One region of the Pseudomonas sp. C11 genome, then DNA from elsewhere that is predicted to be linked to it. Evidence: predicted binding sites of a transcription regulator. Region 1 holds the regulator's gene; the other holds the start of a gene.
What was found. The regulator FliA, encoded in region 1, starts transcription of late flagellar genes. The targets are predictions, from matches to a motif close to CTAAAGTTTNNNNNNNNNNNGCCGNTAA.
Positions count from the first base shown of each region.

Region 2: a site for FliA is predicted at 2,256-2,283, ahead of motA (flagellar motor stator protein MotA). Genes of this name have one in related genera too.

Region 1 is NZ_JAWIIP010000002.1:136,333-144,053, reverse strand. It holds gene flhA (flagellar biosynthesis protein FlhA) at 1-603, shown strand, start outside; gene flhF (flagellar biosynthesis protein FlhF) at 615-1,928, shown strand; gene fleN (flagellar synthesis regulator FleN) at 2,016-2,846, shown strand; gene fliA (RNA polymerase sigma factor FliA) at 2,843-3,589, shown strand; gene VC352_RS03780 (chemotaxis response regulator CheY) at 3,690-4,064, shown strand; gene VC352_RS03775 (protein phosphatase CheZ) at 4,084-4,872, shown strand; gene VC352_RS03770 (chemotaxis protein CheA) at 4,885-7,134, shown strand; gene VC352_RS03765 (chemotaxis response regulator protein-glutamate methylesterase) at 7,180-7,721, shown strand, end outside.
Region 2 is NZ_JAWIIP010000006.1:177,826-185,546, reverse strand. It holds gene VC352_RS11945 (rhodanese-like domain-containing protein) at 1-628, opposite strand, end outside; gene VC352_RS11940 (HDOD domain-containing protein) at 694-2,217, opposite strand; gene motA (flagellar motor stator protein MotA) at 2,337-3,188, shown strand; gene motB (flagellar motor protein MotB) at 3,192-4,223, shown strand; gene rsgA (small ribosomal subunit biogenesis GTPase RsgA) at 4,217-5,248, opposite strand; gene VC352_RS11920 (class I SAM-dependent methyltransferase) at 5,337-6,131, shown strand; gene orn (oligoribonuclease) at 6,163-6,705, shown strand; gene queG (tRNA epoxyqueuosine(34) reductase QueG) at 6,749-7,721, opposite strand, start outside.

The DNA.
Region 1 (7,721 bases):
GCTCATGAGCTGCTTGGGCACGAGGAGGTGCAGCAGCTCATGCAATTGCTGGCCAAGAGTTCGCCGAAGCTGGCCGAAGAGCTGGTGCCTGGGCTCGTGTCGCTGTCGACCCTGCTCAAGGTATTGCAGGCGCTGCTGCAGGAGCAGGTGCCGGTGCGCGACATCCGTACCATCGCCGAGGCCATCGCCAACGTCGCGCCAAAGAGTCAAGATCCCGCCGCCATGGTCGCAGCCGTTCGCGTGTCGCTGGCTCGCGCCATCGTGCAAAGCATCGTGGGACTAGAGCCGGAGCTGCCTGTGATCACCCTTGAACCAAGGTTGGAACAGATATTGCTGAACAGTCTGCAGAAGGCCGGTCAGGGTAGCGAGGATGGCATCCTCCTCGAACCAGGTATGGCCGAGAAGCTGCAACGTTCCCTGGTGGAAGCGGCGCAGCGCCAGGAAATGCTCGGCAAACCGGTGATCCTGCTGGTGGCCGGTCCGATCCGGGCGATGTTGTCGCGCTTCGCGCGGCTGGCGGTACCCAGCATGTACGTGCTGGCCTACCAGGAAATTCCGGACAACAAGCAGGTCACCATAGTCGCCACTGTGGGCCAGAACTGAGGTAAAGGGTCATGCAGGTCAAACGTTTCTTCGCTGCTGATATGCGGACCGCCATGAAACTGGTGCGTGACGAACTGGGCGCCGACGCGGCCATCATCGGCAATCGTCGCGTGGCCGGCGGTGTCGAGCTGACCGCCGCGCTCGACTATCAGGTGGCGCCGGCGCCGGTTCGACCGAATCCGGCTCTGGAGGCCGAGCTGCGCAAGACTCAGGCGCGCATCGCCAATGCTCAGGCGGAGCTGGCGACCCGTGCCGAACAGGACTCGTCGAAAGACCGTCAACTTTTCGCCAATGACTCGCTGGTGGCGCCGGAATTGCCGGCGACCCCGGTCAAGCCGCAGCGCCCCGTCGAGAAGCCGGTGGCTGCCGCGCCCAGTGTCGATCCGCGTGCGCTCGATGCCATGCGCTTCGAGCTGCACGGCCTGCGTGAGCTGATCGAAGTACAACTGGGCTCCATCGCCTGGGGGCAAATGCAGAGCCGTCGCCCGCAGCAGGCCAACCTGTGGCGCCGCTTGCAGCGTATGGGCCTGTCGGCCGAGCTGTCGCAGGCGTTGCTCGACCGCGTGGCAGGTGTCGCCGAGCCGCGTCAGGCCTGGCGCATGCTCCTGGCGCACCTGGCCCATGCGATCAAGACGCCCAAGGTCGAGCCGTTGGAAGAGGGCGGGGTGATTGCCCTGGTCGGCCCCGCCGGCATGGGCAAGACCACCACGCTGGCCAAGCTGGCCGCGCGTTACGTGCTTAAGTACGGTGCTCAGCAGGTCGCTCTGGTGAGTATGGACAGCTTCCGTATCGGCGCCCAGGAACAGCTCAAGACCCTGGGGCGCATCCTCGGCGTCTCGGTGACTCAGATCGATCCGGGGCAGTCGCTGCTGCAAGCCCTGGCGCCCCTGGCCAAGAAACGTGTCGTACTGATCGATACGGCGGGGTTGCCCGCCAACGATCCGGCCCTGCGTCTGCAGCTCGAAAGCCTGTCTGCGCGCGGCCTGAAAGCCAAGAATTATCTGGTGCTGGCCGCTACCAGTCAGAGACAGGTGCTCAAGGCGGCCTACCATAGTTACAAGCGTTGCGGCCTTTCCGGCTGCATACTGACCAAGCTGGACGAGGCCGTGAGCCTGGGTGAGGTTTTGGGTCTGGCTATAGGCCAGCATCTGCCGGTAGCCTATGTCACGGACGGGCCGCGGATTCCGGATGATCTGCACGTTCCGCGTAGCCACCAACTGGTCAGCCGCGCGGTGGGATTGCAGGCGCCGGAGGAGCCGAGCGAGGACGCCATGGCGCAATTGTTCGCCGGTCTCTATCAAGGAACCGCGCGGCGCGTCGGCTGAAGCGCTAAAGTGTTGCAAACCCTGCGTTTTTTGCAGGGGCGAACGGCCGGTTGGCCAAGTCGAAGTTAGACAAGGTATTGAGAGAACATGGGTATGCATCCCGTACAGGTGATCGCGGTAACCGGCGGCAAGGGCGGTGTCGGTAAGACCAACGTGTCGGTGAATCTGTCCATGGCCCTCGCCGATCTGGGGCGCCGGGTGATGTTGATGGACGCCGACCTTGGGCTCGCCAACGTCGATGTGCTGCTGGGGCTGAGCCCCAAGCGCACCCTGGCCGACGTGATCGCTGGTGAGTGCGACCTGCGTGACGTCCTGCTGCAGGGGCCGGGCGGTATCCGCATCGTGCCGGCCGCATCGGGCACGCAGAGCATGGTCAACCTTTCGCCCATGCAGCACGCCGGCCTGATCCAGGCATTCAGCGATATCAGCGAAAACCTCGACGTATTGGTGATCGACACTGCAGCCGGCATCGGCGATGCGGTCGTCAGCTTCGTGCGGGCGGCGCAGGAAATTCTCGTTGTGGTCTGCGACGAGCCGACCTCGATCACCGACGCCTACGCGCTGATCAAGCTGCTCAACCGCGACCATGGCATCAGCCGCTTCCGCGTGCTGGCCAACATGGCGCACAGCCCGCAGGAAGGTCGCAATCTCTTTGCTAAGCTGACCAAGGTGACGGATCGTTTTCTCGATGTCGCCCTGCAGTACGTCGGCGCGGTGCCCTACGACGAATGCGTACGCAAGGCGGTGCAGAAGCAGCGCGCCGTCTATGAAGCCTTCCCGCGCTCCAAATGCGCACTGGCGTTCAAGGCAATCGCTCAGAAGGTCGATACCTGGCCGCTGCCGGCCAACCCGCGCGGCCATCTGGAGTTCTTCGTCGAGCGCCTGGTGAAGCAACCGACAGCAGACTCGGCCGTATGACAGCAGCCTCTGGACTTCGTATGTACAACAAGGCTCGTGCGCAGGACTCCCAGCACCAGTTGATCGAGCGCTATGCGCCGCTGGTCAAGCGCATTGCCTATCACTTGCTGGCGCGTCTGCCAGCCAGCGTGCAGGTGGACGATCTGATTCAGGCCGGGATGATCGGCCTGCTCGAAGCCTCGCGCAAATACGACTCCAGCAAGGGTGCAAGCTTCGAAACATTCGCCGGTATTCGCATCCGCGGTGCCATGCTCGACGAGGTACGCAAGGGCGATTGGGCACCGCGTTCGGTGCACCGCAACAGCCGGATGGTCAGCGATGCGATACGTACCGTTGAAGCGAGAACGGGGCGTGACGCTAAAGATCACGAGGTTGCTGCCGAACTCCAATTGAGTCTGGAAGATTACTACGGCATTCTTGGCGACACTTTGGGCAGCCGCCTGTTCAGTTTCGACGACCTATTGCAGGACGGTGAACATGGCGGACTGCACGAAGACGCCGGGCACACCCACCTCGAACCTTCGCGGGATCTCGAAGATGAACGCTTTCAAGCGGCATTGGCCGAGGCCATTGCCGGCCTGCCGGAGCGCGAGCGTCTGGTGCTGGCGCTGTATTACGATGAAGAACTGAACCTGAAGGAAATCGGTGAAGTACTGGGGGTCAGCGAATCGCGCGTCAGTCAGTTGCACAGTCAGTGCGCGGCGCGTCTGCGTTCGCGGCTGAGTGAATGGCGCGCTGGCTGAGTCGCAGCGCACTCGCAGGCAGAAACGGTTTCACGATTAAAGGACGTAGTTGCAAACGCAATACGTTTGGGACTGTACGGAGGTCGACTTGGACAAGAACATGAAAATCCTCATCGTTGACGATTTTTCGACGATGCGACGGATCATCAAGAACCTCTTGCGAGACTTGGGTTTCACCAATACCGCCGAGGCCGATGACGGCACTTCAGCGTTGCCGATGCTGCAGAGCGGCAGCTTCGACTTTCTGGTCACCGACTGGAACATGCCCGGTATGACCGGCATCGACCTGCTGCGTGCGGTACGTGCGGATGAGCGCCTCAAGCACCTGCCGGTGCTGATGGTCACCGCCGAAGCCAAGCGTGACCAGATCATCGAAGCGGCTCAGGCCGGCGTGAATGGCTATGTGGTCAAGCCCTTCACTGCGCAGGTGCTGAAGGAAAAGATCGAGAAGATCTTCGAGCGGGTCAACGGCTGATGTCGGCCGCGAGGGTGCTATGGAACACGATGATTCCACATTGGGCGATCTTGAAACGTCCCTGAAAACCAATGCCCGCGAACTGGTCGATAGCCTCGAAAAAGGTAACTTCGGCAACGCGGTGCAACTGATCAATGAGCTCAACAAGGTTCGTGATCGTGGTTTGTATCACGAGGTCGGCAAGCTGACCCGTGAGCTGCACAACGCTATTGTCAATTTTCAGCTCGACCCGCGCATGCCTCATGCCAAGGAGCTGTCGCAGATATCCGACGCCACCGAGCGTCTGAACTACGTCGTCACCCAGACCGAGAAAGCGGCTAACCGCACCATGGATCTGGTGGAGCAGAGTGCACCACTGGTCAATGACCTGGCCGATGAGGCGCAGAGCCTCAGCGCCGAGTGGGGTCGTTTCATGCGCCGGGAAATCGGCGCAGAGGGTTTCCGTGAGCTGGCCAAACGCATCGAGCTGTTCCTTGCGCGTAGCGAGCGTGACAGCAGCAAGCTGTCCAACCACCTCAACGACATTCTGCTGGCGCAGGATTACCAGGATCTGACCGGTCAGGTGATCAAGCGGGTGACGCAGCTGGTCACCGAGGTGGAAAGCAACCTGCTTAAATTAGTCCTAATGGCCAGTTCGGTAGACCGCTTCGCGGGTATCGAACATGACCACGATGCATTGCGTGCCGAACAACAGCAGCAAAAATCGCCGTCGACGGGTGAAGGTCCGCAGATTCATGCCGATAAGCGTGATGACGTCGCCTCCAATCAGGACGATGTCGACGACCTGCTATCCAGTCTTGGATTCTAAGGAGCACCCCACATGAGCTTCGGCGCCGATGAAGAGATCCTCCAGGATTTCCTGGTAGAGGCCGGCGAGATTCTCGAACAGTTGTCCGAGCAGTTGGTCGAGCTGGAAAGCCGACCGGACGACATGAACCTGCTGAACGCCATCTTTCGCGGTTTCCACACCGTCAAGGGCGGAGCAGGCTTCCTTCAGCTCAACGAGCTGGTGGAGTGCTGTCATATTGCCGAGAACGTGTTCGACATCCTTCGCAAGGGCGAGCGTCGCGTTGACGCTGAACTGATGGACGTTGTGCTCGAGGCGCTGGATGCGGTCAACAGCATGTTTGGCCAAGTTCGGGAACGCTCCGAGCCTACGCCAGCATCGCCCGAGCTGCTGGCGGCCCTGGCACGCCTGGCCGAGCCAGCAGGTGCGCAGCCCGAGCCGGTTGCCGAGCCTGTAGCGGTTCAGGCCGCGCCGGAGCCGGAGCCCGAACCTGTTGCCACGCCTGCTGCAAGTGCTGCGTCCTCCGACATCACCGATAGCGAGTTCGAGCAACTGCTCGATGCACTGGGGGATACGCCGCCGGCTGCGCCCGAAGCCAGCGCCGGCAGTGACGATATCACCGACGATGAATTCGAAGCGCTGCTCGATCAACTGCATGGCAAAGGTCAGTTCGCCGCGCCAGCCGCATCGGCACCGGCCCCTGCAGCTCCTGCTGCTGCCGCGCCCGCCGCACCTGCCGGTGACGATATCACCGACGACGAATTCGAAGCCTTGCTCGATCAGTTGCACGGCAAGGGCCAGTTCGCCGCGCCGGCTTCGCCTGCCGCGCCTGTAGCGGCCGCGCCAGCCGCCGCCCCGAGTGCCCCGGCCGGTGACGACATCACGGATGACGAGTTCGAATCGCTGCTCGATGAGTTGCACGGCAAGGGCAAATTCGTAGCGCCGGCTCCAGCTGCCGCTCCGGCCGCAGCGGCAGCACCGGCTCCTGCGGCGGCCAAGCCTACGCCTCAGCCAGCTGCTGCGCCGGCGGCCAAGCCGGCGGCCAAGCCCGAACCCGCTGCGCCGCGTGCTGCTGCGCCAGCTCCTGCGGCGGCGGAGAAGGCGCCTGCCAGCGAAGCCGAAACCACCGTACGGGTCGATACCGCACGCCTCGACGAGATCATGAACATGGTCGGCGAGCTGGTACTGGTGCGTAACCGCCTGGTGCGCCTGGGGCTCAACAGCGGCGACGAGGCCATGTCCAAGGCGGTGTCGAACCTCGACGTGGTCACGGCGGATCTGCAGACTTCGGTGATGAAGACCCGCATGCAGCCGATCAAGAAGGTCTTCGGCCGTTTCCCGCGCCTGGTTCGCGACCTGGCGCGCAATCTGAAGAAAGAGATCAACCTCGAGCTGGTGGGCGAAGAAACCGACCTCGACAAGAACCTGGTCGAGGCGCTGGCCGACCCGCTGGTGCACTTGGTGCGCAACGCGGTCGACCACGGCGTGGAGACCCCGGAAGAACGCGAGAAGGCCGGTAAGGCTCGCGCAGGTAGGGTGGTGCTGTCCGCCGAGCAGGAAGGTGACCACATCCTCTTGTCCATCACCGATGACGGCAAGGGCATGGATGCCGACATCCTGCGCGCCAAGGCGGTGGAGAAGGGCTTGCTGGACAAGGATGCAGCCGAACGTCTGAATGAGTTCGAATGCTACAACCTGATCTTCGCCCCGGGCTTCTCGACCAAGACCGAAATTTCCGACGTGTCCGGTCGCGGTGTCGGCATGGACGTGGTCAAGACCAAGATTTCCCAGCTCAACGGCACGGTCAACGTGTTCTCGCAGAAGGGCCAGGGCTCGAAGATCGTCATCAAGGTCCCGCTGACCTTGGCGATCATGCCGACGCTGATGGTCATGCTAGAGAATCAGGCCTTCGCGTTCCCGCTGGTCAACGTCAACGAGATCTTCCACCTCGATCTGTCGCGCACCAACGTGGTCGATGGCCAGGAAGTGGTGATCGTGCGCGACAAGGCGCTGCCGCTGTTCTATCTCAAGCGTTGGTTGGTGCCGCAGGCGTTCATGGAGGAGCAGCGTGAAGGGCATGTGGTGATCCTCACCGTAGGCAGTCAACGCATCGGTTTTGTCGTCGATCAATTGGTCGGTCAGGAAGAAGTGGTAATCAAGCCACTTGGCAAGATGTTGCAGGGCACCCCGGGGATGTCCGGGGCGACCATCACCGGCGACGGTCGCATCGCGCTGATTCTCGACGTACCGAGCATGCTCAAGCGCTACGCTCGACGTTTCTGATGGTTTTGCGGCACGGGCCGATGCCCGTGCCGTCTAGGAGTGTTTATGGCAGTCAAGGTCTTGGTAGTAGACGACTCCGGCTTCTTTCGCCGGCGTGTTTCGGAAATTCTGTCTGCCGATTCCAGCATTCAGGTGGTCGGGACGGCCACCAACGGACGGGAAGCCATCGATCAGGCGCTGGCGCTCAAGCCAGACGTGATCACCATGGATTACGAGATGCCGATGATGGATGGCATCACGGCTGTACGTAACATCATGCAGCGTTGTCCGACGCCTGTGCTGATGTTCTCCTCACTCACCCATGAAGGCGCACGTGTCACCCTGGATGCGCTGGATGCCGGGGCGGTGGATTTCCTGCCGAAGAATTTCGAGGACATCTCGCGTAACCCGGAGAAGGTCAAGCAACTGCTGTGTGAAAAGGTGCATTCCATTGCACGCAGCAACCGTCGCTTCAGTTCTGCGCTTGCCACACCGGCACCGGCTGTCACCAGCCCGACGCCTGCGCCAAGTCGCAGCGCTACCCCCGTTCGCACGCCGGCGCCCGCGACTCCTGCGCGTACTGTGTCGGCTGCAGGCGTTGCCTCCAG
Region 2 (7,721 bases), on a different contig from region 1:
CGGCGCGGATGCGCAGGTCGCGCGCGGCATCCATGCCGGCGGTCCACTCGAAGTTGATGGCGCCCGGGATGTGGCCGGCACGCGCGGCGCTGACCTTCTCGCCGCGGTATTCGTCCGCGCCACGCGCATCCCATATGGCCAGGTCGGACGCACCGAGGCGCGCTTGCAGGTAAGCCCGCGTGGCGGTGGGCGCTTCGCTGAGGGTCAGTTGCACGGGGGTGTCGTGCACTGCCGGCACCTGCGTAGACAGGGGGCGGTTCTCGCCCATCCAGGCGCGCAGCCCGCCGTTGAGGAAGTGATGGCGCCTATGGCCGATCACATCCAGCAGCCAGATGAAACGCCCGGCCCAGCCACCGCCTTCATCGTCATAGACCACGTAGGTGGCGTCAGGTCGATGCCCCAGCTCGCTGAACAGCGCTTGCAACTGCTGCAGCTCCGGCACCAGACCGGGAGCTGGAGTTTGTCCGAATTGGGTGCGCTTGCTGTCGACCCAGCGGGCGCCCGGAATATGCCCCTCGGCATAGCGCGCGGCGCTGCTCAGGTCGACCAGAATCAGTTCTGCTGAGTCCAGGCGGGCGGCAAGATCGGCTGGTTCGATGACCAGCGGCAGCGTGGCGAAGGCGGACATGGAGCCTCCTCGATTGGAAAGCTGGGGATTGTAGCGGAAAGCCCGGATGCAGGTGCTCTCTGCCGTCAGCGCGGGCGCTTGGCAAAATGGCTCAGCGCGCGCTCGATGCACTGCACCGTCTTGGTGAAGGCCTGCAGGCTGATGTCGTTGAACGCTCGTCCGCCCTGATCGGCGGCAACCAGCATGACCACACGGCCGTTGCTGGCAATCGAGCGCAGCAACAGATGTTCGCTGGGGAACAGGGCTTTTAGGCTACCCGGCAGCAGTGCCGAATACTGCGCCGCATTCTCCGGGCTCAGGCGCAGTTGCCCGGGTTGGGCAAGCAGGCGCCGGAGGATCTGGCTATTGCTCGGATCCAGGCTCAGAGCCAGGGCGGCTTTATCCAGGCCGGCTATCTGCTGAACTTGCAGGCGGCTGTGTTGGCGGTCGGCGAGGAGCAGGAGCACGCGCTGCATGCCGCAGTCCTGTAGCGCGTCGCGGGCGCAGGCGGTCAGTTGCAGCACGTTGGGGAAGTCGCTGGGCTCGGCGAGCAGGCGCTTGCAGTGCTGGCGCCAGGTCTCCAGCGCCGGTGGTGTTGAGGGGCGTTCTGCGGCTTTGCTGGGGCGCAGGCGGCGCGCCGACCAGGGCCAGAGCAGCGACTGCGCCGGATGCCAGAGGGCCGGGTCATGAAGCAGGCGGGCGCTGCTGACGGCGTGCTGGTGCACTTCCTGCTGCACCTCGCTCAGTGGTATCTGCAAATACAGGCCTACCAGACGCTGCCAACGCAGGCTGTGGTCGGTGTTCCAGGCCTGGTGCGCCGACACGGCCAGGCCATTGGCCAGCAGCACGCAGTTGCCGGGATGGGTGAGCCAGTGACGCAAGGGGACGTTGGCGTCCAGCATCTGCTGTTGGTGCAGCGGGTGTTCGTTGTCGCGCGCGATGTGCAGCGCCTTGACCAGTTGCCGCCGGTCGCGCGCCAGCAACTGATAGCTGCGCACGATCCATTCCGGTAGGCGCCAGCGCTCGGCCAGCTTCAGGCACAGTTGAATCAGGGGCACGCCGAGAAGCTCGCGCTCGACCTTGGCCGGCGCTTCGCCCTTGACCAGTACACGCTGTTCCCAGGTTTCGAAGAGCTGTGGGTATTTGCCGAGCAGTGGCCACAAGGGGGCGAGAAACAGCAGGCTGCAACCATGCAGCTCACTCCAGAGCCGCGCCAGGCGTGAGCCGAACAGGCCGCGTGCCTGCTGGCTGGCATGGCGGCTGATCAGCAGGATCTGCCGCAGCGCCAGGGGAATCTCTGCCTCGGGGAGCGCCGGTGTCTGCGCCAGCAGGGCTTCACAGCGTTTCAGGCCCAGGCGTGCCAGCGCGATCTCCAGGCTGTCCGCGGGTTCGCTCAGGCTGCTGGTGGACTGATTGGCCTCGCGCAGCACTTGCAGGGCGAAGGTGGGGCAGAGTTCGATCTGGTCGGCGATGTCGCGCCAGTTCTTGCGCCCGTCGCTGAGCGTACGACGCAGGCGAGTGTGCTGTTCCTGCTCGATTGGCAGGCACAGTTGGCCCAGCTGTTGCAACCAGGCATCGAGACTGCGTGGCATGGGCGTGGTGATCGGCATGGTGAAGTTGAGCCAAACTGGCTTTTGACCTTAACTGGCTATAGTCTGGCGTATAAGTTCCGATAATTAGAAGAGCTGTTTTTAATAACCCGTTTTCCTGGCTCTACAAGCGTTCCTTTATGGCAAAAATCATAGGCATCATCGTCGTTTTCGGCTGCGTATTCGGCGGGTTCATATTGTCTGGTGGTCAGTTGATGGCCCTGGTGCATCCCTTCGAAGTCATGATCATCGGCGGTGCGGCGTTGGGTGCGTTCCTGCAGTCCAACCCGGGCAGCATGTTCATGCTGGTGTTCAAGAAGTCGCTGAGCATGTTCGGCACGCGCTTCACCCACACCTATTACCTCGAGGTGCTCAAGCTGCTCTACGAGATCCTCAACAAGAGCCGGCGCGAAGGCATGATGGCCATCGAGGCCGACGTCGAGGATCCGAACGCCAGCCCGATCTTCAGCAAATACCCCGGTGTGCTCAAGGATGCGCGGATGACCGCGTTCATCTGCGACTACCTGCGCATCATGTCGTCCGGCAACATGGCGCCGCATGAGCTCGAGGGCCTGTTCGACATGGAGCTGGCCAGCCTCAAGGAAGAACTGGAGCACCCGGCCCATGCGGTGGCCAAGGTCGCTGACGGTATGCCGGCGATGGGGATCGTGGCAGCGGTACTGGGTATCGTGATCACCATGTCGATCCTGGCCGAGGCGGACAACGCGCAGATCGGTGAAAAGGTCGGTACCGCGCTGGTCGGTACCTTCCTCGGCATTCTCGCGTCCTACGGCTTCTTCGGCCCGCTGTCGGCGGCGCTGGAGCATGACGCCAAGGAAGAGGTGAACCTCTACGAAGCGATCAAGGCCAGCCTGGTGGCTTCGGCTTCGGGCATGCCGCCGAGCCTGGCGGTGGAGTTCGGTCGCAAGGTGCTGTACCCGGCGCATCGTCCGAGCTTCAGCGAGCTCGAACAGGCCATGCGCGGCAGCTAAGCGATGGAAAACAACCAACCCATCATCGTCAAACGGGTCAAGAAGACCGCTGGCGGGCACCATGGCGGTGCCTGGAAGATCGCCTTCGCCGACTTCGCCACGGCCATGATGGCGTTCTTTCTGGTGATGTGGCTGATGTCTTCGGCCACGCCGGAGCAGAAGCGCGCGATCTCCGGCTACTTCCAGGATCCGATCGGCTTCACCGAAAGCGCCAGCCCCTACGCCATCGATCTGGGAGGCACGCCGACTCCGGCACCGGAGCGCACCCTTAATCCGGACATCTCCGAAACGCCGGAAAGCCAGCCGGACGAGACAGCGGTGAGTGCCGATCAGGTCGAGACCCTGGCTGACAAGATGGAGCGCGAGCGTCTGGAGCTTTTGCTGCAGGAACTGCAGAACAAGGTCGAGGAAAATCCGGAGCTGCAACGCTTCAAGGATCAGATCCTGTTCGAGATCACCCAGGATGGCTTGCGCATTCAGATCATGGATGCGGCGAACCGGCCGATGTTCGCCCTCGGCAGTGCCGAGCTGCAGCCCTACTTCGAAGACATCCTGCTGGCCATGGCCGATACCATCAAGGCAGTGCCGAACAAGATCAGCGTCAGCGGCCATACCGACGCCAAGCCGTTTTCCGGGCGCGGAGATTTCGGCAACTGGGAGCTATCGGCCAACCGTGCCAATGCTGCGCGGCGTACGCTGGTCGCCGGTGGCTACCCGGACGAGCAGGTGGCACGCGTGGTGGGTTATGCCTCGTCGGCGTTGTTCGACCGCGAAGATCCGCTCAATCCGGTCAACCGCCGTATCGATATCGTCGTGCTGACCAAGCGTGCCCAGCGCGACATCGAGGGTGAGCAGGGTGGTGACACACCGCCCGCCGAGGATGGTGCGGCACCAGATGCACCCGCTGGCGCGGGCGGCGCCGCGCCGGCCAGTGGCGCGCCTGATGCTGACGCCTTGCCGGCGGATCAGTTGCGCCAGCGGCTGAATATCTTCGAGAGCAGCAAGAGCCCGCTCGACCAACTCAATCGTCAGTAATCGTCTTCGGGCAGGCTGGCGATGATGTGACGGTAGCTGGCCATGCGCTGCGGCTGAACGCGGCCGTCCTCCAGCGCCTGCAGCAGCGCACAGCCGGGTTCGCGGTCATGCTTGCAGTCGCGGAAGCGGCAGCGGCCGAGCAGGTCGTGGAATTCGATGAAGCCTGCCTCCACGTCATCACGGCTGACATGGCCGAGGCCGAACTCGCGGATGCCGGGGGAGTCGATCAACTGACCGCCGCCGGGGAAGTGGAACAAACGGGCCGTTGTGGTGGTGTGAGTGCCCTTGCCGGTCAGTTCCGACAGTGCGCCCACGCGGGTGTCGACGCCTGGTAGCAGGCCGTTGACCAACGACGACTTGCCCACGCCGGACTGGCCGACGAAGACGCTGACGTGGCCGTCCAGGCGTTTCTTCAGTTGCTCCATGCCGTCGCCCTGGTGGGCCGATACTTCCAGCAGCGTATAGCCGAGCTGGCGATAGACGCCGAGCAGGGCATTGAGTGCCTGGCTGTTGCCGGCATCGATCAGGTCGGCCTTGTTCAGCAGCAGCAGCGGTTCGATACCGGCGTGCTCGGCTGCGACCAGGTAGCGGTCGATCAGATTGGCGTGCGGCTCGGGCAGTGGCGCGAAGACGATGACGATCTGGTCGACGTTGGCGGCCACCGGTTTCAGTTGGCCGCGCATGTCCGGGCGGCACAGCTCGGTGTTGCGCGGCAGTTGCGCGACGATCACGCCATCGCCCTGATTGCCTGCGCGCCAGACCACCTGATCGCCGGTCACCAGTGCCGGCAGGTTGGCGCGCAGGTGGCAGCGAAACACCTGGCCGATGCTTTCGCCCTGCAGCGCCTCGACCTCCACCTGAACGCCAAAGTGAGCGATCACCAGGCCGGTTTGCTCCGGGCCCAGGTCGCCACCTTCCAGTGCCTCGACGGCCCGCGATTCGCGTTTGGCGGCGCGGGCAGCGCGCTCGCCCTGGATCTTTTCGATGCGCCAGCTCTGGCGGCGGTTGAGTTGGCGTTTGGCCATGGAGCATCCGGGTGGTGGAGTGTCGGTCGCGGCGAGTTTAGCATGGCGGCTCGCTGCCCATTCGCTCTCCTCCCGCCTGGACTGCACCATGCACAACGACGCACATTCAGCCTTCATTCGCTTACCGCTATTGCGCGCGCTGCTGGCGCAGGGCATCGCGCTCGCGCTGGTGGTGGTGACGGTCTATCTGCTGGCGCTGCTGCCGTGGCGACTGTCGCTGTTCTCGGTGGCCTTGCTGCAGGGGGCGCTGGCAGCGCTGGTGGGCTGGCGCCTGGGGCTGTCGCGCTGGTGGTCATGGATCAACTTCGCCTTCCTGCCGGCGCTGTTCGTGGCGCAGCAGGTCGGGTTGCCGGGCTGGGTCTACCTGCTGGGCTTCGTCGTGTTGCTGCTGGTCAACTGGAACAGCCTGCGCGAGCAGGTGCCGCTGTATCTGACGGGGCGCCGCGCGCAACAGCAACTGCAGCTGTTCTTGAGTGAGTGCGAGCCGCCGTTGCGTTTCGTCGACCTGGGGTGCGGCACCGCCGGCACCTTGCTGGCGCTGGCACGACGCTTCCCGCGCGGGCAGTTCGTCGGGGTGGAGACCGCGCCACTGGTATTTCTTTGCGCGTGGCTGCGCTGTCTGCTGCAGGACAACTGCCAGATTCGCTACGTCAGCCTTTGGCAGGTGGATCTGGCGGCATTCGATGTCGTCTATTGCTTTCTCTCTCCGGTGCCCATGCCGCGCCTGTGGGCCAAGGCGCAAGCCGAGATGCAGCCGGGGAGCTGGCTGATCAGCAACAGCTTCGAAATTCCCGGTGTGCCGACTGATCGTGCACTCGCCATCAACGAAGGGCGGCAGACTCAGTTGCTGCTCTGGCAGATGAAGGGTGTGGATATCCGCTAAACTGGGCGCCTGAGCCAAGGAGCCTCCCATCATGCAGAACCCCAACAACCTGATCTGGATCGACCTGGAAATGACCGGCCTGGAGCCGGAGCACGATGTGATCATCGAAATGGCCACCATCGTTACCGATAGTGGGCTGAACGTGCTGGCCGAAGGCCCGGTGATCGCCGTCCACCAGAGCGACGAAACCCTGGCCGGCATGGATGAGTGGAACACCCGTACCCATGGCCAGAGCGGTCTGACCCAGCGTGTGCGCGAAAGCCGCATCGACACCGCGGCGGCCGAAGCGCAGACCATCGCCTTCCTCGAGCAGTGGGTGCCGAAAGGCAAGTCTCCGATCTGCGGCAACAGCATCGGCCAGGATCGACGCTTCCTCTACAAGTACATGCCGGCGCTGGAAGCCTACTTCCACTACCGCTACCTGGACGTGTCGACACTGAAGATTCTCGCCGGCATGTGGGCGCCCGAGGTAAAGGACAGCTTCCAGAAAACCGCCACTCACCAGGCACTGGACGATATCCGTGAGTCCATCGCCGAGCTGCGGCATTACCGCCAGCACTTCCTCAAGGTGTGAATGAGCGAGCACGGCGTGTCATGCGTGCCGGGCTATAAGGCCTCTACTTGCTGCTGATTTTCTCATGCTGGTTGAGCGCCCACTGCACATGCTCGCGCACCAGCTCCGAGGGATGCTCGCGGCGCGCCTTGAGCGCCTCCAGCACCGCGATGGTCGAGGGTGCATTGCCCAGGCCCACAGCCAGGTTACGCAGCCAGCGCTCATAGCCGGCACGGCGCAGTGGCGAGCCCTCGGTGCGGCTGAGGAACTCATCTTCCGTCCATAGAAACAGTTCGGCCAGGCCTGCATTGTCCAGGCCGTGGCGCGGCTGGAAGTCGCCCTGTTCGGTCGGTCGGGCGAAACGGTTCCACGGGCAGACGATCTGGCAGTCGTCGCAGCCGAACACGCGATTGCCGATGGGCGCGCGCAACTCCTCTGGGATCGGGCCCTTGAGCTCGATGGTCAGGTAGGAAATGCAGCGCCGTGCATCCAGGCGATAAGGCCCGGTGAAGGCGTCGGTCGGGCAGATGTCCAGGCAGGCGCTACAGCGGCCGCAGTGTTCGCTGCCATGTGCGGCGTCCACCGGTAGCGGCAGGTCGACGAACAGTTCGCCGAGAAAGAACCAGCTCCCAGCCTTGCGGTTGAGCACCAGGGTGTTCTTGCCGATCCAGCCGAGCCCGGCCTTCTCGGCAATGGCCTTTTCCAGCACCGGGGCGCTGTCGACGAAGGCGCGATAACCGAATGGGCCGATGGTCTGCTGAATGCGCTCGGCCAGTTGCTGCAGGCGCTTGCGGATCAGCTTGTGATAGTCGCGGCCCAGGGCATAGCGGGAAATATAGGCCTGCTCGGGCTGGGTCAGGCGCTGGCTCATCTGCGTGTCGCCGGGCAGGTAGTCCATGCGCAGCGACACCACGCGTAGGGTGCCCGGCACCAGTTCGTCCGGGCGCGAACGCTTGCTGCCGTGGGCCGCCATGTAGTCCATCTCGCCCTGGAAGCCGGCGTCCAGCCAGCGCTGCAGGTGCGCTTCGTGCTCACCC